DNA from 4 places in the Anoxybacillus suryakundensis genome. Region 4 is predicted to be linked to each of the others. Evidence: predicted binding sites of a transcription regulator. Region 4 holds the regulator's gene; each other region holds the start of a gene.
The links. Region 4 encodes Rex, which represses fermentation and respiration genes when NADH is low (regulators of the CRP and FNR family bind a similar motif). Its sites were predicted from a motif close to TTGTGAAATATTTCACAA; they were not measured.
Positions count from the first base shown of each region.

Region 1: a site for Rex is predicted at 1,513-1,530, ahead of ASC42_RS09635 (formate/nitrite transporter family protein). Genes of this name have one in related genera too.
Region 2: a site for Rex is predicted at 4,695-4,712, ahead of hcp (hydroxylamine reductase). Genes of this name have one in related genera too.
Region 3: a site for Rex is predicted at 3,278-3,295, ahead of adhE (bifunctional acetaldehyde-CoA/alcohol dehydrogenase). Genes of this name have one in related genera too.

Region 1 is NZ_LIOK01000012.1:41,559-49,369, forward strand. Features, by position in the region: gene treR (trehalose operon repressor) at 1-54, shown strand, start outside; gene rpmG (50S ribosomal protein L33) at 217-366, opposite strand; gene speE (polyamine aminopropyltransferase) at 465-1,313, opposite strand; gene ASC42_RS09635 (formate/nitrite transporter family protein) at 1,555-2,373, shown strand; gene purU (formyltetrahydrofolate deformylase) at 2,458-3,357, shown strand; gene ASC42_RS09645 (replication termination protein) at 3,517-3,891, shown strand; gene ASC42_RS09650 (metal-sensitive transcriptional regulator) at 3,953-4,216, shown strand; gene ASC42_RS09655 (AAA family ATPase) at 4,413-5,234, shown strand; gene ASC42_RS09660 (vWA domain-containing protein) at 5,245-7,149, shown strand; gene ASC42_RS09665 (alanine/glycine:cation symporter family protein) at 7,457-7,811, shown strand, end outside.
Region 2 is NZ_LIOK01000008.1:84,891-92,701, forward strand. Features, by position in the region: gene ASC42_RS07675 (right-handed parallel beta-helix repeat-containing protein) at 1-172, shown strand, start outside; gene ASC42_RS07680 (nitrous oxide reductase accessory protein NosL) at 156-605, shown strand; gene ASC42_RS07685 (ABC transporter permease) at 602-1,411, shown strand; gene ASC42_RS07690 (ABC transporter ATP-binding protein) at 1,404-2,105, shown strand; gene ASC42_RS07695 (histidine phosphatase family protein) at 2,156-2,782, shown strand; gene ASC42_RS07700 (thermonuclease family protein) at 2,779-3,318, shown strand; gene hcp (hydroxylamine reductase) at 3,348-4,637, opposite strand; TPP riboswitch at 4,801-4,916, shown strand; gene thiM (hydroxyethylthiazole kinase) at 4,977-5,768, shown strand; gene thiE (thiamine phosphate synthase) at 5,769-6,422, shown strand; gene ASC42_RS07720 (enoyl-CoA hydratase) at 6,510-7,271, shown strand; gene ASC42_RS07725 (PP2C family protein-serine/threonine phosphatase) at 7,369-7,811, shown strand, end outside.
Region 3 is NZ_LIOK01000005.1:127,090-134,900, forward strand. Features, by position in the region: gene ASC42_RS05175 (TrmH family RNA methyltransferase) at 1-75, opposite strand, end outside; gene ybaK (Cys-tRNA(Pro) deacylase) at 94-576, opposite strand; gene adhE (bifunctional acetaldehyde-CoA/alcohol dehydrogenase) at 653-3,256, opposite strand; gene ASC42_RS05190 (hypothetical protein) at 3,430-3,657, opposite strand; gene ASC42_RS05195 (hypothetical protein) at 3,739-5,031, opposite strand; gene ASC42_RS05200 (FAD-dependent oxidoreductase) at 5,172-6,686, shown strand; gene ASC42_RS05205 (spore germination protein) at 6,683-7,811, shown strand, end outside.
Region 4 is NZ_LIOK01000027.1:5,256-13,066, reverse strand. Features, by position in the region: gene tsaB (tRNA (adenosine(37)-N6)-threonylcarbamoyltransferase complex dimerization subunit type 1 TsaB) at 1-299, shown strand, start outside; gene rimI (ribosomal protein S18-alanine N-acetyltransferase) at 300-743, shown strand; gene tsaD (tRNA (adenosine(37)-N6)-threonylcarbamoyltransferase complex transferase subunit TsaD) at 740-1,753, shown strand; gene ASC42_RS12910 (ABC-F family ATP-binding cassette domain-containing protein) at 2,050-3,945, opposite strand; gene ASC42_RS12905 (redox-sensing transcriptional repressor Rex) at 4,173-4,808, shown strand; gene ASC42_RS13835 (YdiK family protein) at 4,818-4,991, opposite strand; gene ASC42_RS12900 (CPBP family intramembrane glutamic endopeptidase) at 4,988-5,725, opposite strand; gene groES (co-chaperone GroES) at 5,951-6,235, shown strand; gene groL (chaperonin GroEL) at 6,306-7,811, shown strand, end outside.

The DNA of each region.
Region 1 (7,811 bases), on a different contig from region 4:
CGTCTTGATAAATTTCGATTCGTTGACTTTGCGCGGCGCATTCATTTACATTAAAAATGATGGTACGGGCTCAAAAGAGCGGTCATGCTCTTATCTGGGGAAACATGAAAAAAGAGACCACCACGAAAACCCAGTAAAACCAAGGGGATTCAAAGGTGGTCTCTTTCACATACTTCAGTGAAGTTTCATTAAAAAGGGACTTTTGAGTCAGCCCCATTATTTTGTTTCACGATGTAATGTGTGGCGTTTCAAACGTGGGCAATATTTTTTTAATTCAAGTCTTTCAGGGTTGTTGCGCTTATTTTTTGTTGTTATGTAGTTACGATCGCCAGTTTCTGTACATTGTAAAACGACTTTCACACGCATAGGGGCACGCTCCTTTTAAAGAAAATAGTAATCATTACGTTTTGTATCGTAATATAAAAAAACACTTTTGTCAACAATCGTAGCCGGAATGATTCCGACTACGATTGAAGATGCTCTTTCATAAATTGAGGAAGACAGAAGCATTGGTTTAATACATCAGCATTTACGTATTTCGTTTGTTTTGCAAATGTGGTAAGGCGCTCAAATGAAACAGCTTGTTTTGCTCCGAGAGTAAAGCTCCATAGCCCACCAGGATATGTCGGAACAGTAGCCGTATATACGTGAACGTGTGGGAATAAATGACGAATGTTTATATATGTTTGTTTTAATACGTTCATATGGAAAATTGGTGATTGGCTTTGACAAACCATCATTCCATCTTCTTTGAGTGCTTCATATACACTTTTGTAAAAATCATATTCAAATAATACTTGAGCAGGGCCGATCGGATCAGATGAATCAATAATAATGACATCGTACGTATTTACGCGATCCTTTACAAATTGCACGCCATCTTTATATACATACTGTACACGTGGATCTGAAAGATTTCCCGATACTTCAGGTAAATGTTCTTTACACGCTTGAACAACAAGTTCATCGATTTCAACGAGATGTATTTCTTCTACCTCTTCATATTTCGCCACTTCACGAGCTGCCCCACAATCGCCCCCACCAATAATTAAAACTTTCTTTGGCGACGGATGAAGAGAAAGAGGAACATGTGTAATCATCTCATTGTAAATATGTCCATCAATAGAAGTTGTTTGTACAACTCCATCAAGCACAAGCATTCTTCCAAAGTCGTATGAGTCCAAAATCATTACATGTTGAAATGGTGAACGTTCTGAGTAAACGATCTCTTTAATACGGTAACTAATTTTTAAATTTTCACGCTCATCTTCTGTTAACCATAGCTGTCCGTTTTGCTCTTTTATGTAGTTCATAGCTTCCTCCTCTAACGATGTATTTTGCACCTTTTTTATATTAATACATTTGTGCATGAGTTTGCAAAGGATGAGAACAATAGTTGAAAAAATTGCAATAGCCATTTTATTCGCAAACGTTTACAAAAATAAAGTGTTGACAGTTCTTTTAACATTTACACAAACGCATTGAAAAACAGAAAAAAGAGGAGTAGGATAAGTGTGAAAAACATCACAAAAGAGAAAGAGAAGTGAGAGAACAATGGAAGCTTTACAGACATGTAAAGAGCTCGCATTAAAGAAGCGATCCATTTTGCAAAAATCACCGCTTCAATACGTGATTCGTGCTGCTTTAGCAGGTGTATATATCGGGTTTGCTCTTATTCTTTGTGTCCGTGTTGGTCAATATTTTTATGAGACACATTCACCAGCAACATATTTAGTAAGCGGCATCTTTTTTGGTATCGCTCTTGTTCTTATTATGTACGGAGGAGCAGAACTATTCACCGGGAATACAATGTATTTTACTGTGAGTACGCTTCAAAAAGAAACAACGATCAGAGACACGCTTCTCAACTGGATAATATGTTATAGTGGTAATTTGCTTGGTGCGATTTTCTTTGCCTTTTTAATCGCACAATCAGGTATTTTTCATGATATTTCAATGGACCATTTACTGTTTGCGATTGCACTGAAAAAAATGCACGCAACGACGATACAACTGTTTGTAAAAGGGATTTTATGTAACTGGCTTGTTTGTTTAGCTATTTTTATTCCGATGCAAATGAAAGAAGACATCGCCAAAATATTTGCCATGATTTTAATTGTTTTTGTCTTTTTTGCTTCTGGATATGAACACTCTATTGCAAACTTTGTTATTTTCTCACTTGCTTTAGCTGTTCAACATCCAGATACGATTCATGTGTCAGGAATCATCCATAACATCGTACCTGTAACGCTTGGGAATATCGTTGGAGGCTCATTATTTATGGGCGCGTTATACACGTATCTTTCATCTGATAAACAGTCTACTCCTGCGTGGAAAGGGGCGTTTGGAGTAAGAAAAATATTGAATAAGTAAAAAATAGTCGGGGGATGTTCTCGACTATTTTTTTATTTGTTATAATAGAAGCTATTATTTTATTTTTGTTTAGGGGGAGTTACAATGTATTTTCAACAAAAACATGTCCAAAAGTTTATGGACAAATATAAAGATCGGGCACGGTTACTTATTTCATGTCCAGATCAGCCAGGCATTGTGGCAACTGTTACCACTTTCCTGTATGAACAAGGGGCCAATATTGTCGAGTCGAGTCAATATTCGACAGATCCTGAAGGCGGTACGTTTTTTTTACGAATCGAGTTCGACGCTCCGAATATATCGGAACGAAAAGAAGCGATAGAAGAAAAATTCGCAACGATAGCGCAACAGTTTGAAATGAAATGGCGGTTGAGTTTACATACGCATATGAAAAAAGTGGCCATATTTGTTTCCAAAGAAGAGCATTGCTTATTAGAGTTACTATGGGAGTGGCAAGCAGGAGAGTTACTTGCAGATTTTGCACTAGTTATCAGTAATCATGAACACATGAGAGAAATAGTCGAGTCATTTGGCATTCCGTACTATTACATACCTGTGACAAAAGAAACAAAACAGGAAGCCGAAGAAAAACAAATACAGCTGTTAAAGGAATACGACATTGATGTTATTGTGCTTGCTCGTTATATGCAAATTTTATCACCTCATTTTGTTGCGACGTTTCCAGCGCAAATCATCAATATTCATCACTCGTTTTTACCGGCGTTTATCGGCGCTCGGCCGTATGAACAAGCTTACCGACGTGGGGTGAAGCTGATCGGTGCTACTTCTCATTATGTAACAGATGATTTAGATGAAGGACCAATTATCGAACAAGATGTCGAGCGAGTCGATCATAAACATCATGTAGAAGACTTAAAACGAATCGGACGTATGATCGAAAAGACTGTTCTTGTTCGTGCACTAAAGTGGCACTTAGAAGATCGAGTAATTATTCATGAAAATAAAACGATCGTGTTCAGATGAAGAAGAGGGAATCCCTTCTTCTTTTTTTGTAAAAATTTATATAGTAAAACTATGTTCTAAATAAAAACTGAATAAAAATAAAAATGTTCAATTATAATGGAAATCGAGAAGGATTTTTCTTTTTAGTAAAGAATGTGTCATGTGAAAGGAGGAGAAAGGATGAGTGAAAAAAGGAAACCGAGTGGATTTTTATTAAAACAACGTGCATTTTTAAAGTTATATTTAATTACTTTAACTGAGCAAGAACGATTGTATGGATTAAAATTGTTAGATGTGCTTCGTGAAGAGTTTCAACCATTTGGATACCGTCCAAATCATTCAGAGGTATACAAAGCGCTACATGATTTAATCGAAGATGGAATTTTAGAACAAGTAAAAAAGAAAAAAGAAGGAATGAAATATCAAGAGGTCGTTTATTATCGTTTTACTGAGGAAGGATATAAAAAGGCTCAGCTATATAAAAGACAATTAAAAACAGAACTAGATCGTTGTGAAGCGCTTATTCGTAAAGCGATTAAAGATAATTTTAGTTGACAAAAGAATGATATTTCATTTAATATACTGATAAGGGTATATAAAAAGGAGTTTGATGAACATGACATATGACAATCAAGTAAAGAACCGTTTAAAACGGATTGAAGGACAAGTTCGTGGTGTGCTTAAAATGATGGATGAGCAAAAGGATTGTAAAGAAGTGGTTGCCCAGTTGTCAGCTATTCGTAGTGCTGTTGATCGCGCCATCGCGGTTGTTGTAAGTGCTAATTTAGAGCGTTGCATCCGCAAAGATGTAGAAACAGGATCATTAGAAAGCGAAAAACTCATTCAAGAAGCAGTAGAGCTACTCGTCAAAAGTCGATAAAGCCGAGTGGCTCCCTTTTTTATTTGTTTGTTAACATAATATAATTATGTTAAACAGTTCTTTTATTTGTACAAATTCGTTTATTTTTTGTACAATACGTACGTACGAAAACATAGAAAGGAATGACATCATGATTTATACACAATCGTTCACACTTCCTGAAACAATTGAAACGATCGTTAAAAAAAGAAGAGAGATGTTTAAAAGTGAAATAAATGAACAGGTTGAATATACTGCTTACACACCCGCTCATGAGTCTATTATATATGACGCAATTATCGCCTTAGCGTTAGGAAAAAATGTGTTGTTAAAGGGACCGACAGGGTCAGGGAAAACAAAATTAGCAGAAACGTTATCAGCCTTCTTTGGACAGCCGATGCATAGCATTAATTGTTCAATTGATTTAGATGCTGAGGCGATGCTTGGTTTTAAGACCATTCAACAAACAAATGGGCAAGCGACGATTGAATTTATCCCAGGACCTGTCATTCAAGCGATGACAAAAGGACATCTGTTGTATATTGATGAAATTAATATGGCTAAGCCAGAGACATTACCGATCTTAAATGGAGTACTAGATTATCGAAAAATGATTACAAATCCATTTACGGCTGAAGTTGTCAAAGCAAAACCAACATTTGGTGTTATTGCAGCGATTAATGAAGGATATGTCGGGACGGTTCCTCTAAATGAAGCGTTGAAAAACCGCTTTGTTGTCATTGATGTACCGTACGTTCAAGGGGAGGCATTAAAACGTATTTTACAACAGCAAACGAAGTTAACAAACGAAACGTTATTAAATCGTTTTGTTACATTGTCTGCCGATTTAATTGTTCAAGTGAAGCAAGGATATGTATCAGAGGAAGCAGCATCGATTCGAGCATTAATTGATGCTTGCGATTTGGCGGTATACATTCCACCACGGCGTGCCATTGAACGAGCGATCGTCGAGAAATTAGAAGACGACAGGGAAAAAGCTGCGGTGCGCAACTTAGCTGAAACGTTGTTTGATGAATGAGGGTGGCTACATGAACCGTTTTATTATGTTTAATGATAAAAAAGTCGATTCTTTTTTGTTTATGGAGCTATCTGATTTAGTGAAAACATTAACAAAAGATGAACAAATGGAACTCGAGTTCGGCTACCAGTCGTATCTTGATCGGCAGCATAAAAAAGTCGTTGTTAGTCATTTTTGGGATAATCGCCCAAAAGAGCTGTACGTATATGGGTTAAAAAGTGATGTATTTTTACGAACGATTGGAAATTTTTATAATACAAATGACAAAGATATTCTTCTTTTTCTTCATCAAATAAAAGCATATGCTATTCCGAGCTTTGCTAAACAGTTGTTTGTATTACTTGAAGATATACGACTGGAAGATATATGTCGGTATGTACGTCCTGGTACAAAAAAAGCGTTTGCTATTCGGAAACATGTATATCGACATTATTTCGAAACACAATGGAATGTAAATATGACAAAAAGCGTTTATACAGATGCGTTGTTTAATTATTTATATTTACTATTAACAGCGGAACAACCCGTACACGATATTTTTCTCCCTGAACGTTTACGTTTAGCTCTCCCATTTGTTGAGCGTGAAATACGAAATGTATATGATGCAAAATCGACCGCGCAAATCGCACGTATTGTACTCACAATGTTAGATGTGCTAGACGAATTGTTAGATGCTGATATGCTAAACACGTATTTTCATCTCCCGGAGTATATTTACGCGGAGCAACAAGAAGAGCGGGAGGATATTCGGCGCAAAGATCCATTGAAAAATTATGATGTACTTGATAAAAAGTCGGAAGATGAAAATATTTTTCAAGAGACGATGTATACATGGCATCGTGAAACGAGCGATATGACGAATAGTTTTTTACAGTTTGATCTCGAACAAGGTTCACAGACTGATTTACTTGGGGAAGGGGTTCGGCAAGGAGAAGCGGGAGATCAAGCCCTTGGGATTGTACATGGTTCGTCACAAAAAACGACACGTAATGATTATACACATCTAGAACAACAAGAGCAGCACCAAGGACTTTTTGGGCATTCAGAGCACGAATACGGAAAAGAAAATCGTTATGTTAAGCCGATATTTGTGTATGCTTTGCCACCGACAATCGAACAAATGAAACAGTATGAATGTGACCGCGAATCTATTGGACCGTATCAAAAAAAATTGACGCAGACAATTGAAAAAGTGCTTGAGCATAAAAAAATACACCCCCGTACAGATTTACATGCAGGGCGTTTAAATAAAAAGCTACTACGCTTTTTTACGGAGGAACATCCGCGTTTATTTTATAAAAAACACGAAACATCTCCGTTGTTAGATGCTGTTTTTGTTTTGCTTGTCGATTGTTCTGCCTCGATGTATGACAAAATGGAAGAAACAAAAAGGGGAATTGTTTTATTCCACGAATCTCTTAAAGCGCTTCGTGTTCCACATAAAGTCGTTGGTTTTTGGGAGGATACGAACGAAGCTACAGCGTCTTATCAACCTAACTATTTTCAAACCGTTATTGATTTTGATGATTCTCTAAGAAAAGATCATGGAGCAAAAATTATGCAATTAGAGCCCCAAGAAGATAACCGCGATGGTTTGGCTATTCGATTAATGACACAAGAGTTACAGAAAAGAAATGAAAAACAAAAATTTTTACTTGTTTTTTCTGATGGAGAACCAGCTGCTTTTGGGTATGATCAAAACGGAATTGTAGATACACACGAAGCAGTGATGGAAGCGAGAAAATTAGGGATTGAGGTAGTGAATGTGTTTTTAGCTAACGGAATGATTACGGAAAGCCAACAAAAAACAATTGAAAATATATATGGGCATTACAGTGTACTCGTTCCAAACGTAGAGCAATTACCAACATTTTTAGCTCCGCTACTAAGAAAGTTATTGTTATACAAATTGTAAAAAACACCCACTATTTCGTTGGGTGTTTTTATGTTAATCACAAAAAAATTTTTGTTGACAAAAAATTTTTTTGTGAAAAAGATTTTCTTTGAATATTATGTGAAAAAATAAAGAAATCATTATGATATATGTTTATGAATAATATATTAAAATAATTTAATTTCATTTTTGTTCCTTTAACGCTGTAAATTGTATTAGTTTTTCTATTTTTTACTATTGACGCATAATTTTAATTTTCAGATAATACTATTAAAAGATTAGTAATCTTACTAATTATCTTAATTATTTATTTTTAAGGAGGAAGTGTATGGAGTTCATTAATCAAGTCGTTGGATTTTTAAACAACATTCTCTGGTCTTATGTCATTATTGGTTTGTTGCTTGGTCTCGGTTTGTACTTCACGATCGGGACAAAATTTGCGCAAATCCGTTTGATTGGAGAAATGTTCCGAGTTTTAAAAGAAAAATCTCCTGAAGGAAAAGGGAATACTGAGATTTCTTCACTTCAAGCGTTTTTCATCGGTGCAGCTACGCGTATCGGAACAGGTAACGTTGCCGGGGTTGCCATGGCGCTAGCAATCGGTGGCCCGGGAGCGGTATTTTGGATGTGGCTTGTTGCGATTTTAGGTGGGGCGAGCGCGTTTGTCGAAAGCACGTTAGCAC
Region 2 (7,811 bases), on a different contig from region 4:
GCATGCGCAGGCGCAAGGGGAAGATCATTTTCCGATGATGAAAATCGATCAAGATAAAAAAGAAACAAAGGAAAGATCGTGGAAGCTACTATTGTTTGGAAGCGTTTTATTTATAAGCAGTTTGTTTATGATTAGATATGGAAGGAGAATGACATATGAAAAAAATTGCTAGCCTTTTCTTTGTATGTTTTCTCACCGCATGTGGCGGAACGAAAACGTATGAGCCAGAAGAGATTAACCCGGATATTGATGTGTGTGTAATTTGTAATATGAGTATAACAGCAGAGCCATATGCTACAGAAATCGTTTTAAAAGATGGAACGGTGCATAAGTTTGATGATATTGGGTGCATGATTGAGTGGATGAATGAACAAAACGGCGAGGACATAGCAAAGAAATACGTTCGTGATGTAACAAACGGGAAGTGGATTGAACTTGAGCAAGCTGTTTACGTATACAATCCAAATTATTGGACGCCGATGAATTATGGGGTCGTTTCATTTGCAAACGAAAAAAATGCCAAAGAGTACATGGAACAAGAAGGAAAAGGGGAATTATGGACGTATGAGCAACTAAAAAAACATCGGTGGGGATTTGAACGATGAATACAGCTATAAAGTACCAATGGATGATGATGATTCGTAGCAAATGGCTCATCACTTTTGCCGTTTTGTTTGCTGTCCTATCATCAACTGTAATCGCCAGTAGCGGACACGAGTCAGCAGGAGTATTCACACGTTCGACAGCAGCTTTATTAAATTTGTCCCTTTTACTTGTTCCGCTTGTTGCTCTATTAGCAGGTAGTTTGTTTATTGCAGGGGAAAAAGAAGACGGTCGGTTATCACTTATATTAACATATCCAGTCTCTACTCGTTCTTTAACAGTTGGTTTATATGTGGGAAGTTGTATATCATTATGGACAGTAGTTGCACTCGGGTATGGAAGTGCAAGCGTCGCTCTTTTTGCAACAGGAGGGACGTGGTCGGCGTTTGTTTTTCTTTCGTTTGTACTAACTATTGTATTAACGAGTATTTTTTTAGCAATTGCTTTATTCGTTGGACTTGTTTCCTCTAATCGTTTACAAGCTCTCGGTGTCAGCTTATTTATTTGGGCGTTTTTCGTTTTATTTTATGAATTTATCGTATTATTTTTGTTATCAATCGTTCCAAAGCAATGGACCATTTTCTTATTTACTGGATCCATTATATTTAATCCGGTTGAACTCATGCGCGTTTGGACTGTAGCCGCTTTGAAAAGTAGCGCACTATTTGGACCGCAGCTATATGAATGGTCAAAATGGGCAGAAAGTGCAAGTGGACAACTTACATTTCTTGCGATCGCGTGCATATGGGTTATTGTGCCATTGTTTTTCGTGAATGTATGGTTGAAACGAGGGAAGCGACATGCTTGAAGTGAAACAATTGACGAAAATATATAACGAGCAAAATAAAGTCGAAAACATTTCTTTTTCTGTTCAGAAGGGACAATGTTTAGCACTATGCGGTGGTAACGGCGCAGGAAAAAGCACGATTATTAAAATGTTAATCGGACAGCTCACCCCGACGAAAGGGGACATACATGTAAACGGACAACCGATTCAAAACAACGACAAACAATGGTTTTCGTTTATGCCTGATCATTTGCAATTCCCTCCCTTGTTTACAGGTTACGAATTGTTATCTCTATTTGGACGATGGCAAGGGGCTAATGAGGAGCGCATTAAACAATGTTTAGCACTCGTTGGATTGGAAAACGATCAACATAAACAAGTAAAGACATATTCAAAAGGAATGCAACAACGGCTTGCGTTTGCGCAAGCGCTTTTAGCGGATGCCCCATTGCTTATTTTGGATGAGCCAACAAACGGTTTAGATCCGTATTGGGTATGGGAATTTAAACGGCTTATTCGTTCTGAAAAAGAAAAAGGGAAAGCTATTCTTTTTTCGACGCATATGTTGTCAATGGTTGAAGAAATTGCAGATACTGTCGCGTTTATTCATCAAGGACAAATGCTCATATACGATTCGGTTTCTACACTTTGTCAAGACGGAAAGTCGTTAGAGTCGATATTTTTTGCACAAATTTCACAACATATGTCATACTGAAAAAGTAAGCGAATATAGCTTGCTTTTTTCATTTCGAGGAGGATTGAGAGATGTTAAAGTTATACGTCATTCGTCATGCAGAAACCGAGTGGAATGCGCAACAACGCATGCAAGGATGGAAGGACTCTCCTTTAACTGAAACAGGAAGAAAACATGCGACACTTTTACATGATCGATTGCGTACAGTCCCGTTTACTGCTGCGTATTGTAGTCCAAGTGATCGGACAAAAGAAACGGCGCAAATTGTGTTAGGGCAACGTCATGTGCCAATATATTTTGATGAACGACTACGTGAAATTTACTTAGGTCATTGGGAAGGAAAAACAATTGCAGAAATTGCCCAAGTAGACGAGCAAAATCATTATCATTTTTATCATAACCCAGATGCATACAAGCCGATCATTGGCGAGACGTTTCTTGATGTGCAACGTCGAGCTGTCGCTGCCATTCAGCATATTGCCGATACTCATTCAGAAGGTCATATTCTTGTCGTTACACACGGTATGGTGATTCGTACGCTTCTTGTATATTGGAAACAGCAAACGCTCGCACAGTTATGGGAAAATAGCCGTGTATACGGTACGAGTGTGACCATCGTTTCGTTTGAAGGAGGAAAGTGGAATATAGAATGTGAGTCAGATATTTCACATCTTGAAAGTGAGATGACACATTTATGAGAAAATGGCTTATTTTATTGCTTATTTTATTTACAATCATCTTTTTGATTAGCGGTTGTGTACAGCAAAATAAAGGAACGACGTTTGTTACGACAGTACAATATGTTGTTGATGGGGATACAATCAAAATAAAAAAAGATGGGGAGATTGTAACCGTTCGTCTATTAAACATTGACACGCCAGAAACGTATCGTGAAAAACAGGCGTATGGTGAAGAAGCAAAGCAATTTGCTAAAGATGTCCTTCTTCACAAAAAAGTGACGGTCGAATTAAGTGCAAAAGAAAAACCGTATGATCGCTACGGTCGATTGCTTGCGTACATATGGTTGGAGGATGGAACTTTGTATCAAGAAAAAATTGTAAAAGAAGGACTTGCTCGTGTTGCTTATATGTTTGATCCTGATACAAAATACGCTAAACAATTGTATAAAGCACAAGAGGAAGCAAAAAAAGCGAAAAAGCGCATTTGGAGTGTGGATGGATACGTAACAGAAAAAGGATTTAATATGAGCGTATGTCTCGACAAAGCTTCATGAATATAAAAGGGCTGAATGAAACAGCCCTTTTAATGTGCTAGCATCGCTTGCATATCTTCTTCCACATTGCCAATGAGCTTGAGGCCAAACATATCTTGCAATACGCGCAACACACCTTCAGAAATAAAGTGTGGTGCTTTTGGTCCAATCCGAATGTCTTGAATGCCTAAACTAAACAATCCGAGTAAAATGGCAACCGCTTTTTGTTCAAACCATGAAAGGACGATGCTAACAGGCAGTTCATTCACTTCACAGCCAAACGCTTCTGCAAGCGCCATCGCAATTTTTACTGTCGAAATCGAGTTATTGCATTGTCCTAAGTCAATATATCTCGGAATGTTTGTGCCAGGAACGACACCATAATCTACATCGTTGAAGCGGAATTTTCCGCAAGATGTCGTTAAAATAACTGTGTTTTTCGGTAAAGACGTCGCTAATGAACGATAATATTCACCGCCTTTTCCAGGCGCGTCACAGCCTGCGATGACGAAAAAGCGTTGAATTTTTCCTTCCTTTACAGCTTGAATAATTTCTGGTGCAATTTGAATGACTGTTTCGTGATGGAAACCAGTAACTAATGTTTCATCTGATTCGATATTTGCTTCTGGAAGTTGTAACGCTTTCTCAATCAACGGTGTGAAATCATCATTCTCGATTTTTTGTACATGTTCTAATCCGGCTACATCGTATGAAAACATGCGGTCAGCATACGAGCCTTTAATCGGCATCACACAGTTTGTTGTCGCTAAAATGGCGCCAGGGAATTTTTCAAATAAACGACGTTGGTCGTACCATGCTTTTCCGACGTTTCCTTTTAAATGTTTATATTTTTTCAATTGCGGATAGCCGTGCGCAGGCAACATTTCGGAATGCGTGTAAATGTTAATTCGTTTGCCTTCTGTTTGTTTCAATAACTGTTCAAGTGCAAATAAGTTATGTCCTGTAACGAGAATACATTTTCCTTCAATTTTATTTTGTGTTACGCGAACAGGTTGAGGAATGCCAAGGCGTTCTGTATGTGCCCGATCGAGCAGTTCCATGACACGAATAGCAGCTTTTCCGACTTTCATCGCCATATCTAAATGTTCTTGAACGTTAAAGTTGGAGTTTGTTAGTGTCATATACAACGCTTCATGCGTTGTTGTGTCAACAAATGGATCTGTATATCCGAGTTGATGAGCATGCGTGCGATATGCAGCAATTCCTTTTAGCGCAAATACAATCGTATCTTGTAAGCTTGCAATCGTTTCATCTTTTCCGCAAACACCGACGACTGTGCATCCCCCTGTTGGCGTTTGTTCGCATTGATGACAAAACATGATAACCCCTCCTTTTCTTATTAACACTTTAACAATAGGGGAAAATCACCGTAGCGTAAGTGATGTATATCACACATCTATATAAAAATGTGAACGAAAATTGACAATGTTTTATATTGAATAACGAGAAAAAATATATTAAAATGGAAGAAAATAAAATCAATCAAGCTACTAGGGGTGCCGGATGGCGATGGCTGAGAGGAAAACGCGCAATCAGTTTTCCAACCCTTTGAACCTGATCTGGTTTGTACCAGCGGAGGGAAGTAGGCTATGTTTTGTAAGTACAAACTAGTCGATTCTGTCCGACTAGTTTTTATTTTTTTAAGGGGGGAATACACGATGAATGTTGGACAATGGTTAACGCGCGTCAGAGAGGAGTCGCCACTTGTACATAATATGACGAATGTTGTTGTGACAAATTTTGTTGCTAACGGTTTGCTTGCATTAGGTGCGTCTCCGGTGATGGCTTATGCAAAAGAAGAAGTAGCCGATATGGTTCGTTTAGCACGTGCTCTTGTATTAAACATTGGTACATTAAACGAAACAGATGTAGAAGCGATGGTTATTGCCGGAAAAGCGGCAAACGAAGCAAATGTTCCCGTTGTTTTCGATCCTGTCGGAGCAGGTGCGACAACATATCGTACGGAAACAGCCCAACGTATATTACGCGAAGTCAACGTTACCATTTTACGTGGAAATGCATCCGAAATCGCAAGTATTGTTGGAGAACAAGCAAGTACAAAAGGGGTAGATGCAGGAGATGTTCAAGGCGATCTCGAGCATGTAGCCAAAAAAGCAGCGCGTATGTTTCGTTGTACAGTTGTTGTGACTGGGAAAGATGATGTGGTGACAGATGGAGAAAAATTAATGATCGTCTCAAACGGTGATGCCATGTTAACGAAAGTGACAGGAACAGGCTGTTTATTAAGCTCGGTGTTAGGTGCATTTGCTAGTGTAGGAGAAAATGTGATGATGTCATCTGTCGCTGCGCTTGCTTATTACGGTGTGGCAGCTGAAAAAGCAGCCAAACACGCCAAAGCGCCAGGTAGCTTTCAAATAGCATTTTTAAATGCTTTATACGAGACGACAGCAGAAGAAGTGAATGAATACGCACACATTCGAGGGGAATAAATGATGAAACATATGTTATCGTTATATTTCGTGATGGGAAGCGTCGATTGTACGAAAAATCCGCTTGTCGTGCTTGACGAAGCGATTGAAGGTGGCATTACGATGTTTCAGTTTCGCGAAAAAGGAAAAGGAGCGCTTACAGGACTTGAAAAATATCGCTTAGCTGAGCAATTGTTTGAGCGATGCCGCGCTCGTAACATTCCGTTTATTGTGAATGATGATGTTGATTTAGCGCTTGCCTTACAGGCAGACGGTATTCATGTCGGACAAGAGGACGAAGCGGCTGAACGCGTTCGCGATCGCATAGGGAATAAATATTTAGGGGTATCCGTTCATAACTTGACTGAAGTAAAAAAAGCGCTTGCTGCTCACGCCGATTATGTCGGGCTAGGTCCCATTTTCCCAACCGTTTCAAAAGACGATGCAAAGCAAGTATGTGGACTGACGATGATTGAACATATTCGTGCGCACGAAAAACATGTTCCACTCGTTGCGATTGGTGGGATTACAGAACAAACAGCGGAACAAGTCATCAAAGCGGGGGCAGATGGAATTGCCGTCATTTCTGCCATTTGCCGTGCTGAGCATATTTGTGAACAAACAAAACGACTATATGAGATTGTCATGCGTACAAAACAAGAAGGCGACAGGTAATGTCGTCTTTTTCTATTTTTTTGTGCAGGATTTTACTCACATATGTCGAAAAAAACAGCGAACATACGAAAGAAGGAGATGGGAAAGATGGAACATATCGTATTGTCATATGAAGATCGAGTTGCAACAATTGAGTTGAATCGTCCAGATGCGCTGAACGCTTTAAACGAGAAAATGTTAGCGGAGTTGTTACAAGCGTTAAAAGAAGTGGAAAAAAGCGAGGCGGATATTGTCGTCATTCGTGGGCGTGGAAAAGGATTTAGTGCAGGTGGCGATATTAAAACGATGTTGCAGTCAACGAATGAACATTCATTCATAGAAGTGATGGAAACGATTAAACAAATTGCAATAACGTTACATCAATTGCCGAAACTAACGATCAGTTACGTGCACGGTGCAGCTGCAGGGTTAGGATTTAGTTTAGCGCTTGCTTGTGACTATGTGATCGCAAACGAACAAGCGCGCGTTGCAATGAATTTTATCGGTATTGGCTTAGTTCCAGATGGTGGGGGGCATTTCTTTTTAAAACGAAAAATTGGTGATGTCAAATCGAAGCAAATCATATGGGAAGGAAAAGTAATGAGTGCACAAGAGGCATATGAAGTGGGACTGATTGATGAAATCGGTGATGAGCAGGCGATTCAACAGAAAGTAACGGAGTGGCTAGCAAAACCGATTCGTGCGATGATTGCAACGAAGCAGTTGTATGCTCATCTAAGCGAAGAACAGTTGTTGAACACGTTGCAAATGGAGACAGCGTATCAAGCGAAAATGCGTAAAACAAAAGACCACGAAGAAGGTATTCGCGCTTTTTTAGAAAAGCGTCGTCCGCATTTTAGCGGAAAATAAAAAATTTGAAAAACTTTCATCTTTAAGCTATCTTTTTCGGGTCTGCGACGTGTATAAATGAAATATAGAAAAAGTATAACGAAAAGGGCGGCTGAAGATGAAAGTAGTGATTATAGACGATTACGTGCCGACATTGGAAATGATGGAAGCGATGCTCGAACATATTCAAGGCATCTCCATTCATTCGTTTGAAGATGCGGACGAGGCATATGCATATATTTTATCCCAACATGTCGATGTCATTTTAATGGACATTTGTATGCCGAAAACAGATGGTATTGAATGGTGTCGGCGATTGAAACAACATGAGCAATTGCATCATATCCCTGTATTAATGGTTACAGGTTACGATGATGAACAAAAATTAGAGGAAGCGTTTGCAGCAGGGGCATTTGATTACATTCGCAAGCCGTTTACAATGGTCGAACTCGTTTCGCGTGTTCAATTGGCATATCGCCAAAAAGAAACGATGGATCAACTGAAACGAACGAATGAAGCATATGTAGAAAGTTATCGGCATATGTGGACGATGCAAAAAAA
Region 3 (7,811 bases), on a different contig from region 4:
CAAGCGATTGTCGTCAGTTAACAATCCTTCTTCTATACGTTGTGCTAACCATTGCTGTTCTTCCTCTTTTGCCATTCGCATGCGACAACCCTCCTACGCTTTAATGACATGTGCGGTTTTCCCATTTGTCAACTTTAATAAGTCTTGAACAGAAAGCTTCATTTGCATGCCAATTTTTCCTGCGCTCACAATGATTTGCTCGTGCGCAAGAGCTGATTCGTCAACATACGTGTCGTACATTTTTTTCATCCCAATTGGTGAACAACCGCCGCGCACATACCCTGTCATTTTTTCAATGTCTCCCACAGGCAACATATGCACGCTTTTTTCTCCAACAACAGCCGCCGCTTTTTTTACATGCAACTCCGCTGCGACAGGGATGACGAACACGTAAAGTTGTCCGCTCGTCCCTTTTGTCACAAGCGTTTTATATACAATCTCTTCACGTTGTCCAATTTTTTTCGCAACCGATCTCCCATCAATTTGCCCATCGGCATAGTCATAAGTGAGCAATTCATATGGCACACGTGTGCGATCGAGCATGCGCACAGCATTCGTCTTCGTTTGTTTCACCATCCGTCCCTCGCTTTCCCCTATTAGTGTACCATAAACAAAAAGAAGGGACATCCTTTACGGGACGCCCCTCATTCACTTACACTCCCTTATACGCTTGACGATAAATGTCAGCGAGGTCGCTCACTAACGGCAATTTTGGATTGGCTGTTGTACATTGATCTTCAAACGCTAATTCAGCGAGTTGTTCGACTTTGCTTTCAAACTCTTCTTTTTTCACACCTGTAGCTGCGATGCTTAGCGGCATATCGAGTTCTTTCGCTAGCTTAATGATTGCTTGAACAAGGCTTTCGACACCTTCTTCTGTCGTTTTTGCTGGCAAGCCAAGCAAGCGAGCAATTTGAGCATAACGCTCATCAGCTACGAAATGTTCATACTTCGGAAACGCAGTAAACTTCTTCGGTTTTTGTGCATTGTAACGAATGACATGCGGCATTAAAATCGTATTCGCCCGTCCGTGTGGGATATGGAATTCTGCACCAAGTTTATGCGCTAAGCTATGGTTAATTCCTAAAAATGCGTTCGCAAATGCCATACCCGCAATCGTTGAAGCGTTATGCATTTTTTCGCGCGCGACTTCATCGTTTCCATTTTTGTATGCGCGTGGCAAGTATTCGAACACAAGTTGAATGGCTTTTAGTGCTAATCCGTCTGTGTAGTCGTTCGCCATATTCGATACGTACGCTTCAATCGCATGCGTCAATACATCCATACCTGTATCGGCTGTAATATGTTTTGGCATCGTCATCACGAATTGTGGATCAACGATCGCGACATCTGGTGTTAACTCATAATCAGCGAGTGGATATTTTACATTATTTTTCTTATCTGTAATAACCGCAAACGATGTGACTTCTGAACCTGTACCAGACGTTGTTGGAATCGCGACAAATTGCGCTTTTTGACCGAGTTTTGGATATTTAAATACACGTTTACGAATATCTAAAAACTTTTGTTTTAAGCCGTTAAAGTCTGTATTTGGATGTTCATAGAACAACCACATCGCTTTCGCCGCGTCCATCGCCGAACCACCGCCGAGGGCGATGATGACGTCTGGTTGGAACGCATGCATCATGTCGGCACCTTTCATCACTGTTTCAATGGATGGATCTGGCTCCACTTCTGAGAAAATTTCGCAATGCACATAATCTGGGCGTTTGCGTAAATAGTACAACACTTTATCGACATAGCCAAGCTTCACCATGCCTGGATCTGTAACAATAAAGGCACGTGAGATGTTTGGCATTTTCGCTAAATATTGTGTTGCATGTTTTTCAAAATAAATTTTTGGCGGAACTTTAAACCATTGCATGTTTACATTCCTTCTCGCTAATTTTTTAATGTTAATTAAATGTGTCGCACCTACGTTTGTTGAAACCGAGTTGCCTCCAAACGTACCGCAACCGAGCGTCAATGACGGAATGTATGCATTGTAAATGTCACCGATCGCTCCTTGTGAAGATGGTGCGTTCGAAATGATTCGCCCTGCTTTCATTCGCTTACCGAATTCAAGAATGACTTCTTGATTTTCTGAATGAATAACCGCAGAGTGGCCAAGTCCACCGAACTCAAGCATTTCTTCTGCTCGTTTTAATCCTTCTTCTGTACTATTCACCTTATAGCACGCCAATACCGGACTTAATTTTTCACGAGAAAGTGGCTCTTGCGGACCGACGCTTTTTAGTTCTGCCACAAGAATTTTCGTATCAACCGGCACGTCAACTCCTGCCATTTTCGCAATTTCATATGCTGGTTTACCGACGATATTCGGATTTACTGCGCACGTATTTTCATTAATGACAAGCTTTTCAACTTTTTTCTTTTCTTCTTCATTTAAGAAATAACATTTGTTTGAAATCATTTCGTTTTTTACCGCGTCATAAATTTCTTTATCAATAATGACCGCTTGTTCAGATGCACAAATCATACCGTTGTCAAACGTTTTTGAAAGAATAAGGTCGTTCACAGCACGTTTTATATTTGCTGTTTTCTCAATATAGCAAGGCACGTTACCAGGTCCAACCCCTAATGCTGGTTTTCCTGAGCTATATGCCGCTTTGACCATGCCTGCTCCACCTGTCGCAAGAATAAGCGAAACGCCAGGGTGATGCATCAATTGTTGCGTTGCTTCAACGGAAGGCGTTTCGATCCATTGAATACAATGTTCTGGCGCGCCAGCCGCAACTGCTGCATCACGTAAAATGCGTGCCGCTTCACTGCTGCATGTTTGAGCGGATGGGTGGAACGCGAAAATGATTGGATTGCGCGTTTTAATAGAAATGAGCGCTTTAAACATTGTTGTTGAAGTCGGGTTCGTGACTGGGGTTACCCCAGCGATAACGCCTACTGGCTCCGCAATTTCAATGATACCTTCCTGCTCATTTTCGCGAATAACGCCGACGGTTTTATCATATTTGATGTTATGATAAATGTATTCTGTCGCAAAAATGTTTTTAATAATTTTATCTTCATACACGCCGCGCTTTGTTTCTTCAATGGCTAGTTTCGCTAAATACATATGTTTATCAAGCCCAGCTAACGCCATTTGTTTAACAATATGATCAATCGTTTCTTGATCGTAATCACGAAACGCTTTTAACGCTTTTTGCGCATTCGCCACGAGCGTATCGATCATCTTTGTAACTTCTTTCTTTTGGTCTAATACTTTTTCATCAACAGCCATATAAGACCCTCCTATATTTACTTGTGAATTTTTTCACAAGTTGATCGAAAATAAAAATGTGATTACTTTCACATTCACATTATAACGAAGATAGGATCGTTTGTGTGTGTCAACTTTGTGAAATATTGAGCAAATATATTGTGCAAGAGAACCGCTTCTTATAAAGAAGGCGGTTACTCACATACTGGATTGCGTGGAATTTTTGTAAACGAAATATCGTTGTACATGCGCGTATTTCGCTTAACGATCACGACATAGTTCACTGTCCATATATAAGAAGGAATATCTTGATCATCTTCAAACATCATTGCTTCAAATTCGTCCCCAATCATTTCTTCAAATAGCTCCAATGTATATGTTTCTGCATCTGTTGAAAAGTTTCTCCATTCGCATACGAGCATCATCTGTCACCTCAACTTTTCTTTTGTTACCATTATTGTAACATTCTTTTCTATACTATAGATTGTGAAATATTGAACAAATCATGAATATTGCTTATTTGTTATATATGCTTGTTTTGGATGATTTGGTTGGTCTGGATACTTTAAACGCATTTTCCCTTCCGCTAACAGCTTTCCTAAATAATTATTGCGCAGTCCGTCTGGCGTTCGATCTAATAAATAAGCTAATTCTTTTAACATTAATGGCCGATGGGCACATAGTTGCAAAATGATTTCTTCCATCTTTGTCGGTGCAAGCCTTTTTTTCTTACGCGCAATCTCAGCAATACTCCAGAGCTCTTGATCGATATTCGTTTCTTCTTCATTATTTACGGAGTTGGTTAGATTATTTATAGAGTTTTGGTCGCTATTATAGGAGTTATTTTCACTAATTACGGAGTTAGGCCCACTATTTACGCAGTTAGATTCTTTATTTATGGACTCCAACTCTTTATTTACGGACTCTAACTCGCTATTTATGGAGTTTTGGTCGCTATTATAGGAGTTTTCATCATTATTTATGGAGTCAGCTAGCTCTAAATTGTCTGACCAATCACATATCATCTCTAGATCATCGTCGTGTTTATGTCTTTCTGCAAAGGACACGACTGGTAATGTAATAACCGTCCGCTCCTGGAAATCATATTGATCAATGACAGGCTGTTGCAAACAAATTGTTTCGATCGTTTTCAAACCGACTCCAGCTCGCTTGCAAAAATGAATGTAAATAAACATTTTGAACACATTCGGATTACGCAAATGGCTAACACCGCCGCTAAATGCCTGTTCTAAAGGAATACCGAAAAGCCCAGGATTAGAAAATTGCACGTATGAGCGTTGCCGTTCGACAATAATGCCCCCATCACCGTTGTAATCGGAATGAACGATCGCATTAACAAGCGCCTCATGCATAGCTTCTTTTTCAGCTTCTGATCCATCTTTTAGCTCGTTCATTACTTTAAAATAAAAATCATAAATATTTCCCGACCACGTTCCATCTTGTGAAGTGAAACGATTTGTCCAATGCATATGATTATCATCATATTCACGATATTCAAGAAAGTATTGTGGTAAAACTTCTGTAATCATTCGCTCTTCGCTAAACATAAGAAGTCCTGCTAATGTTAATCCTTCCTTGCTTGTGTTTCGTATTTTTCCCCATGCCCCAATCTTATATAAAAAATCTTTCGTTTCTAAACCGTTCCATGGGTGGTTTGGTTTGACTTTTGCAAATTGCTCACGATAATGGCGAACAGATTCTAAATGCAATTCATTCAGCCCGTAATGTTCTAAGACGATATTATCTTGTAAACGAACACTTGCATCTTTATTCACTTTAACTCTCCCTCTTACGTTATGTTATAAAAACATTTCTATACACGTCTATTTCCATTTTATCATCTTTACAAATGTTCATCATAAACTTTTCGATTTGGGGAAAATTAAGAAAAACATGGATATGGAGGAACAAACTCATGTCTTTACCAAAGTCATCTCAATCGTATTGGCTACAATCAACAACACTTCCTTCTTTTCCATCGCTTACGCAATCGCTTGATGTCGACATAGCGGTTGTTGGAGGAGGAATAACAGGCATTACAACGGCCTATTTGCTTGCTAAGCAAGGGGTGCGTGTCGCTGTCATCGAAGCAGACCGACTATGTAACGGCACAACAGGACATACAACCGCAAAAATAACTGCCCAACACGATCTCATTTACCACGAACTGATCGCTCATTTCGGTGAAGAAAATGCTCGCCATTATTACGAAGCAAATGAAAAAGCGTTGCAATCGATTTTGCAAACGATAAAAGAACACGATATTCATTGCGACGTATCGCTAGAAGACGCGTACGTGTATACGACGGAAGAAACACAATTACATATGCTTGAAGCGGAGTGGAAAGCGTATGTAACGCTCGGCATTGATGGGGCATATGTCGATCAACTTTCGCTTCCTTTTTCCGTCCGAGGTGCAGTCATGATGCGCAACCAAGCGCAATTTCATCCCCTCCATTATTTAAAAACATTAGTGGAGCTCGCGGTCAAACATGGGGCATCTTTTTACGAACAAACTGTTGCACAACATATCGAGACAACCAATCGCCCGATTGTACAAACGAAAAATGGCGCAACGATCACGTGCGACACGGTTGTCATTTGTACCCATTTTCCGTTTGTTGACCCTTCTTTTTACTTTGCACGCTTGCATGCAGAACGGTCGTACGTCATTGCAGTTGAAGCTCGTGAACGACTGCAAGGTATGTATTTAAGCACAAATGAACCAAAGCGATCGTTGCGATACACGATGATAGACGACAAACCTCTTCTTTTGATTGGTGGTGAGTCGCACAAAGTTGGACAAGGAACGAACATGATTCAACACTACGAAGCGTTGCAATCATTTTCAGAACATATATTCGGACTTTCGAACGTGCAATATCGTTGGTCAGCGCAAGATCTCGTCACACTAGACAATCTTCCATACATCGGTCCTGTTCGTACAAACCTTCCACACGTACTTGTTGCAACAGGATATCGAAAATGGGGAATGACGGCAAGCACGGTCGCAGCTCAGCTGTTAGCCGATCTAGCATTACAAAAAGAAAATCGTTACGCTCAGCTTTTTTCCCCTTCGCGATTTGTTGCTGATCCGTCGCTCAATCACTTACTGGCAGACGGCATCAATGTCGCGAAACATTTCTTGATCGGAAAGCTTGAATACGCCATTCGTACCCCCCGCGACATATTGCGTGGAGAAGGGGCTGTGGTCAATGTAGGAGGAAAACGAGCTGGTGCTTATCGCGACGATGACGGTACACTTTATGTCGTCGATACGACGTGTACACATATGGGGTGTGAACTCGAATGGAACAACGGGGAAAGGACATGGGACTGTCCATGTCATGGTTCACGGTTTTGTTTCACAGGAAAAGTGCTAGAAGGGCCGGCCATCGAACCGCTTCAACAGCTGAAAGGAGATGAATAATGAACGGCACTCAACAACTATTGACTCATTCGCTTGATGCGAATGAACAAACGTTGCGTGACTATTTTACAAAAACGCCTGATCTTGTATATTGCCATCTACTCATTGGAGAACCGAAAAAACGGGCGTTGCTTGTATATCTCAACACACTTGTTGATAAAAACTCAATCAACAATAACGTGATTAACCCACTTTTATTTGAAACGGGACAAATAAATACAATTGCTGATATTCAATTGCCAATCGGGGCAAAATCATATGCGACAATATGGGAACATGTTATTCAGCGCGTGTTTCAAGGGGAAACAGCGCTATTTCTAGACGGCGACGACCACGTATTACTACTCGACACGCAAGGATGGCCACAACGTGCCATCGCAGAACCACAAATTGAATCGTCACTAAAAGGATCACATCAAGGATTTATTGAAACGTGCGAAAAAAATATCGCCTTAATTCGTCGCTATTTGCCACATCAACAACTAAAAATTGAAGAAACGACTGTCGGCAGACGGGGACATACCCCTGTCTCATTATTATATTTAGAAGACGTTGCTCATCCAGAAGTACTGCAAGAATTGAAAGATCGAATTGAACAAGTTGACGTCGATACAATTGTCAATACAGGCGAGCTTATGCAACTGATTGAAGATAACCCGTTTTCGCCATTTCCGCAGTTTTTATTGACGGAGCGGCCAGATGCAGCAGTAAGCAACCTACTGCAAGGACGCATCGTCATCGTTGTTGATCGGTCGCCTAGCGTGATGATCGGACCGATGACGTTTATTACATTCTTCCAAACGGTTGATGACTATAGTACACGTTGGATGATCGCTTCGTTTTTACGCTTACTGCGCCTGCTTGCCTTTTTCATGGCGATTTTTTTACCGTCAGCCTACATTGCGGCTCTTTCGTTCCATTACGAGATTATTCCGCTCAATTTATTGTTAACGGTCGGCGAATCGCGCGAACGCGTTCCGCTTCCTCCGATTCTTGAAGCGATTTTCATGGAAGTTGCGATCGAAATGTTGCGTGAAGCAGGGTTACGTTTACCTGCGCCAGTCGGGCAAACAGTTGGCATCGTTGGCGGCGTCGTGATCGGACAAGCAGCCGTTGAAGCTGGCA
Region 4 (7,811 bases):
TTGTAGCTGATCAAGTTATTTTGGCGACAGATTGGGCAAATGAATTAAAATCGTACAATGAACCAATTTTATTAGTTGGAAATGATAGTGTGCTACACGAAGCAGTGTTTGTTGAAGCGCTAGGTCGTTCTGTCCAATTAGCCTCAGCGACCCTTCACAATCCGCGCCCAAGCGAACTTGCATGGTTAGGAATGAATCGTCAACCAGAAGATGTTCATACATTTGTCCCAAACTATATTCGTTTAGCAGAGGCCGAAGCGAATTGGCTTGCTCGTCAACAAGAAAGGGCGGAAGGTTAAGTGAATGTTTTTTTTCGCTTTATGACGCTTCAAGATCTTGATCGTATTATGGAAATTGAGCAATGTTCATTTACACTTCCGTGGAGCCGTTCTTCCTTTTATCAAGAATTGACAAACAATCCGTATGCTCGTTATATTGTGATGGAGTATGATGGACAAATTATCGGTTATTGTGGTATGTGGCTGGTCATGGATGAGGCACATATTACAAACATTGCGGTATTGCCGAAGTTTCGTGGCAAAAAGTTAGGAGAAGCACTGATGAAACAGGCGATGGAGTTGGCAAAAAAAGAAGGAGCGCAAACAATGACGTTAGAAGTGCGAGTATCGAACATCGTTGCACAATCATTGTATCGGAAACTCGGTTTTTTAAATGGAGGTATTCGTAAACGATACTATTCGGATAATCAAGAAGATGCATTAGTCATGTGGGTGAGATTATGAGTAAAAAGGATATATTTGTACTTGGAATTGAAACAAGTTGCGATGAAACAGCTGCAGCCATTGTGAAAAACGGACGTGAAATTGTAGCTAACGTTGTCGCTTCACAAATGGAAAGTCACCAGCGATTTGGAGGAGTTGTTCCTGAAATTGCCTCACGTCATCATGTTGAACAAATGACGCTCGTGTTAGAAGAAACGATGAGGCGAGCAAATATGGATGTGAGCGAGCTCGATGCCATTGCGGTGACAGAAGGTCCAGGATTAGTAGGTGCGCTATTAATCGGCGTAAATGCAGCGAAAGCATTAGCTTTTGCACATCGCATTCCTCTTGTTAATGTGCATCATATCGCAGGACATATTTATGCGAATCAGCTTGTACAAGAAATGAAATTTCCACTTTTAGCCCTTGTTGTATCAGGAGGTCATACGGAACTCGTTTACATGAAGGAGCATGGTGTATTTGAAGTGATTGGCGAGACGCGCGATGATGCGGCAGGGGAAGCGTATGACAAAGTTGCCCGAGCGTTACAACTACCTTATCCGGGAGGACCCCACATTGATCGCTTAGCGAAACAGGGAAAACCAACTATTGATTTACCGCGCGCATGGCTTGAAGAAGGTTCATATGATTTTAGTTTTAGCGGATTAAAATCAGCGGTTATTAATGCGTTGCACAATGCAAAACAGCGTGGAGAGACGATTCGTCCTGAAGATATGGCAGCAAGTTTTCAGGCAAGTGTTGTTGAGGTGTTAGTTGAAAAAACAATTCAAGCAGCTACGCATTACAACGTGAAACAAATATTGCTAGCTGGCGGTGTGGCAGCAAATGAAGGACTGCGTACGCAATTACAAAAACAAATGAAGCAGCTGCCTGAAGTCGAGTTAGTTATCCCGCCGTTGTCGCTTTGCACAGATAATGCGGCGATGATTGCGGCAGCGGGGACGGTATTATTTCAACAAGGAAAGCGAGCGACAATGGCGTTAAATGCCAGCCCAAGTTTACTGTTATAGCAAGTGGGTGTCCCGGACGTAACGGGGCACCCTTTCTTATAATCGTATAAATTTCCTAGAAGAAAAACGGCACTCTTTTTTGTGGATTATTTTATCCACATATATGTGAATAATGTGGAAAACGTTGATTGTATGTTATTTTATCATAACGAGTTAACCACAATGATATATGTGGATTTTTTAAATTTTTTGTGGATAATGTGGAAAAATCGGTGAATAACTTATATTTAGGTGTTTTTTCTGTGGATATATTTGTGTAAAAAATGAGCTAGTCCACAAATAGGGCTAGCTCATTATTATTGTTGTAAAAGTTCCCATTGTTCAAATAGTTCGTCGAATTTTTTCTTTAGTTCTTCGATCTTTGCTTGAGTATCCCGAGCTTTTTCATAGTCGTTGTAACAGGAAGGATCATATAATTGTTGTTCATACGTAGCGATTTGTTGCTCCAGTTGCTCCATTTCCATTTCTAGCTGTTCGATTTTTCGTTGTCGTTGCCGTTCAAGCTTTTTTCGTTCTTTTTCTTCTTCATATGAACGCTTTAGTGAAGAGCGTTCTTCTGTTATTGTCTTTTGATTGATTTGTCCAAGCTCAAGCAGTTCTGCTTTTTTTGCTACGTAATAATCATAGTCTCCTAAGTATTCGATAAGTCCATCTGTGGATAACTCATATATTTTGGTTGCGATTCTGTTAATAAAATAACGGTCATGAGAGACGAATATAATGGTCCCAGGATATTCAATGAGTGCTTGTTCTAGCACTTCTTTGCTATCTAAATCCAAATGGTTTGTCGGCTCGTCTAAAACTAATACGTTCGCTTTTTTCATCATTAGCTTAGCGAGAGCGAGCCGCGCTTTTTCCCCGCCGCTTAATGTCTGAACAGACTTCAATACGTCGTCACCAGAGAATAAAAAGTTTCCGAGAATGGTCCGAATTTCTTTCTCTGTTTTTAATCGATCTTCATCCCACAGCTCGTCGATGACGCGTTTATTAGATGTTAATTCCGCTTGTTCTTGATCATAATAGCCGACCTGGACGTTTGTTCCGTAACGCAGCTCCCCTTGTTTTATAGGAAGTCGTTTGACGATCGTTTTTAAAAGAGTTGATTTGCCAATTCCATTTGGTCCAATTAATGCGATACTATCCCCGCGAGTGATGCGAAACGAAAGATTTTTTGCGATGATGTGATCGTAACCGATCGCTAGATCGTTAGCTGTTAGCACATCATTTCCGCTTGGGCGTTCAATCTCGAAACGAAACGATGCCGATTTTTCATCACCGAGCGGTTTTTCGATGATGTTCATTTTTTCTAATTGTTTTCTGCGGCTTTGTGCTCGCTTTGTTGTTGAGGCGCGAGCGATATTTCGTTGAATAAAATCTTTTAATTTTGTGATTTCCTCTTGTTGTTTTTCATACAGTTTTAGTTGTTGTTCGAACTGTTCCGCGCGTTGTTGTAAGTAGCTTGTATAGTTGCCGACATATTTTTTTATTTTTGTGCGCGACAATTCGTACACTTGTGTGACGATTTGATCAAGAAAATAGCGGTCGTGCGAGACGATGAGAATGGCTCCTGTATAGTTTTTTAAATACTGTTCAAGCCATTGTAATGTTTCCATATCTAAATGGTTCGTTGGTTCGTCTAAAATAAGTAAATTTGGCTTAGTCAGAAGTAGTTTTCCTAGCGCTAGTCTCGTCCGCTGTCCGCCGCTTAATGTTGATACTTTTGTTGTATAATCGTACTGGGAAAAGCGAAGGCCATGAAGAACAGAACGAATATCTGCTTCATATTGATAACCGCCTTTTTCCTTAAATTCCGTTTGTAAACGATCATATTGTTCTAATAGTCTTTCGTAGTCAGCATCATGCAAGCTCATTTGTTGTTCTAGTTCACGCAATTGCTTTTCCATTTGTTGAAGCGGGGCAAAAACATCGAGCATTTCGTCCCAAATAGAGCGATGAGCTTGCAAACCTGTATATTGATCTAAGTAGCCGATTGTCACATGTTTTGGCTTTATAATTTCACCTGTATCGTATGACAATTGCCCAGTAATGATTTTTAATAATGTTGATTTTCCTGCACCGTTTCTCCCAACTAGAGCAATGCGATCTTTTTCTTGTATTTCAAGTTTTATGTCTGATAAAACTTGTTCAGCCCCATATGATTTGGATAGTTGGTTTATTTGTAAAATGATCATCATTTCTCACCTCAATCTTCTTTTGATAGTGTAACGCACTTTCTTCATGTTCGGCAATACTAGTGTGTGAATAACAAATTTGACAAAAATAATAATAAAGGGTACAAAGGAAAGACAGAATGAAAAAAATAGTGTATAGTTTAAAAGTGGAGAGAACTTTTTCGATGTATAGGAGAGAAAAATGAAAGCGCTAACTATTTGTGAAAGGAAATGTGGGGGATTGACTCGTGAACAATGAACAACCAAAAATTCCGCAGGCGACCGCAAAGCGACTACCGTTGTATTATCGTTTTTTGAAAAACTTGCATGCATCAGGAAAGCAGCGTGTATCTTCAGCGGAGTTAAGTGAAGCTGTAAAAGTCGATTCAGCAACGATTCGCCGTGATTTTTCATACTTTGGTGCGCTTGGAAAAAAAGGATACGGATATAATGTGAATTATTTGTTGTCTTTTTTCCGTAAAACGTTAGATCAAGATGAAACGACAGAAGTCGCGTTATTTGGAGTCGGTAATTTAGGGACGGCATTTTTGAACTACAATTTTAGCAAAAACAATAATACGAAAATTGTGATGGCGTTCGATGTAGATCCAGATAAAGTCGGAACAGAAGTCGGAGGAGTTCCAGTTTATCATTTAAATGAATTGGAAGAAAAACTCGGTGGAATTACGGTAGCGATTTTAACTGTTCCTGCTCAGGTTGCTCAGCCGATTACTGACCGACTTGTTCAAAAAGGCATTAAAGGAATTTTAAACTTTACGCCTGCTCGTCTGCATGTGCCAGAGCACATTCGTGTTCATCATATTGATTTAGCGGTCGAATTGCAGTCACTCGTTTACTTTTTAAAACATTACGGAAATGAGTAAACCTCCCGTTTATGAGCGGGAGGTTTTTTTTAATAAAGAGCGAATCGCTGTGCCAAAATCAAATGTTGCAATTAGGATGAATAACATCGTCGTTACATCCCAAATACCATCATCGGCACTATCCACAGCAAAATAAGTAAATAAAATGCCCATGAGAAAATAAAACAACGGTTCAGATTTCATGAAAACAGCCTCCAAATCACGAATTGCATTTGTTCTGCTTCGCGCATCATTTTTTCAATTTCTTCAGCGAATAATGTTTGAATGGCGACGACAAAGGTGTTCATGAGCACATGGGCCACAATGGGTACGAGAATACGTTTTGTTTTGACATATAAGAACGCAAATACAAATCCCATTGTTGCATAAAGAAGCAAATGCTCGAATTCTAAATGAACAACAGCAAATAAAAGTGAACTGACAAGGGCTGATAAAAGAAAGTTATATTTTTCATACAACGTCCCAAAAATAATTTTTCGAAAGATGATTTCTTCTAAGATTGGTCCAACGATCGAAGTGACAAGCATAAGTGCTGGTGTGAGCTTTACCATTTCGACGATGCGTCGTGTGTTTTCGGATCCCATTTCGACACCAAAGAGGTGTACTTCGATGTTTGCTGCAATGCCTTGAGCGAAAAGAGCGAGCAAAAACCCCCCAATTGCCCAAAAGATCGACGTTCCAATTGATGCTTGATGGCGATCGTACGAATACTTCATATCTTCTTTCATGAAATAAAGAACGAAAAAAAGAGCAATCGAAAAACTAATAACAGCCCAATAACCAGAGGCGATCGAAAAAGCTACTTCTTTATTTGATGCGTTAATAAATCCGCTATGTGCGAGCAAAGGAACGCCAACTAAACTGGATAGTTGCATAGCAATGTATGTAATGATGACAAACCAATATTGCTTTTTCACATGTTCAACCCCTTTTTGCAAAATGAGTACTTTTTCATTTTACCATATTTTTTGTATGAATTTCGAAAGGAAAGACATAATGAAAAAGGGAAACATTTAGTGAAAAATTTTTAACTTCCTACTTGCAAAATTGAAAAAAGTTCATTAATATAATAAGTGTGTTAGCACTCAATAATAACGAGTGCTAATAACGGAACGAAAATCTAATTAAGGAGGTCGTTTGCCGTGTTGAAGCCACTAGGTGATCGCATTGTTATTGAATTAATCCAAACTGAAGAGAAAACAGCGAGCGGAATTGTTTTACCAGACACAGCGAAAGAAAAACCACAAGAAGGAAAAGTTGTTGCAGTTGGTTCAGGCCGTGTTCTTGACAATGGTGAGCGTGTAGCTCCAGAAGTGAGCGTTGGTGACCGCATCATCTTCTCAAAATATGCGGGTACAGAAGTGAAATATGATGGAAAAGAGTACTTAATCTTACGTGAAAGCGACATTTTAGCTGTGATTGGTTAATCGTTCGCCTGATAACATATAAAGCATACAAAAATACTTAACAAAAATGATTATCAAGGGGGTAAGATGTATGGCAAAAGAAATTAAATTCAGCGAAGAAGCTCGTCGTGCGATGTTACGCGGTGTAGATAAATTAGCTGATGCAGTAAAAGTAACATTAGGTCCAAAAGGTCGTAACGTTGTATTAGAGAAAAAATTTGGTTCGCCACTCATTACAAATGACGGTGTAACAATCGCGAAAGAAATTGAATTAGAAGATCCGTTTGAAAATATGGGTGCGAAGCTTGTTGCGGAAGTAGCAAGCAAAACAAACGATGTTGCTGGTGACGGTACAACAACAGCGACTGTATTAGCACAAGCGATGATTCGTGAAGGTTTGAAAAACGTAACAGCTGGTGCGAACCCAATGGGCATTCGCAAAGGTATTGAAAAAGCTGTTGCTGTTGCAGTAGAAGAATTAAAAGCGATCTCTAAACCAATTGAAGGCAAAGACTCAATCGCTCAAGTTGCAGCGATTTCTGCGGCTGACGAAGAAGTTGGTCAATTAATCGCAGAAGCAATGGAACGCGTTGGTAAAGACGGCGTCATTACATTAGAAGAGTCTAAAGGTTTCACAACAGAATTAGATGTTGTGGAAGGTATGCAATTTGATCGCGGTTATGTATCTCCATACATGATCACAGACTCTGATAAAATGGAAGCTGTATTAGAAAATCCGTACATCTTAATTACAGATAAAAAAGTTTCAAGCATTCAAGAACTTCTTCCTGTATTAGAGCAAGTTGTTCAACAAGGCAAGCCATTGTTAATCATTGCTGAAGATGTAGAAGGCGAAGCGCTTGCAACATTAGTTGTGAACAAGCTTCGCGGTACATTCACAGCTGTTGCAGTAAAAGCGCCTGGCTTCGGTGATCGTCGTAAAGCGATGCTTCAAGATATCGCGATTTTAACAGGTGGTGAAGTGATCACAGAAGAGTTAGGTCGCGAATTGAAATCAACAACAATTGCTTCACTCGGTCGCGCAGCGAAAGTTGTTGTAACGAAAGAACATACAACAATTGTTGGTGGCGCTGGTCGTGCAGAAGACATTCAAGCACGCATCAACCAAATCCGTGCTCAATTAGAGGAAACTACTTCTGAGTTTGATCGTGAAAAATTACAAGAACGTTTAGCAAAATTAGCTGGTGGTGTTGCGGTAATCAAAGTTGGTGCTGCAACAGAAACAGAATTGAAAGAGCGCAAATTACGCATTGAAGACGCATTAAACGCAACACGTGCCGCAGTTGAAGAAGGTATCGTTGCCGGCGGTGGTACAGCGTTAATGAACGTATACAGCAAAGTTGCAGCTATTGAAGCTGAAGGTGACGAAGCAACGGGTGTGAAAATCGTTCTTCGTGCAATCGAAGAGCCAGTTCGTCAAATCGCACAAAACGCTGGTTTAGAAGGCTCTGTCATCGTAGAGCGCTTAAAAACAGAAAAGCCTGGCATCGGCTTCAACGCAGCAACTGGCGAGTGGGTTGACATGATCGAAGCAGGTATCGTTGACCCAACAAAAGTAACTCGCTCTGCACTTCAA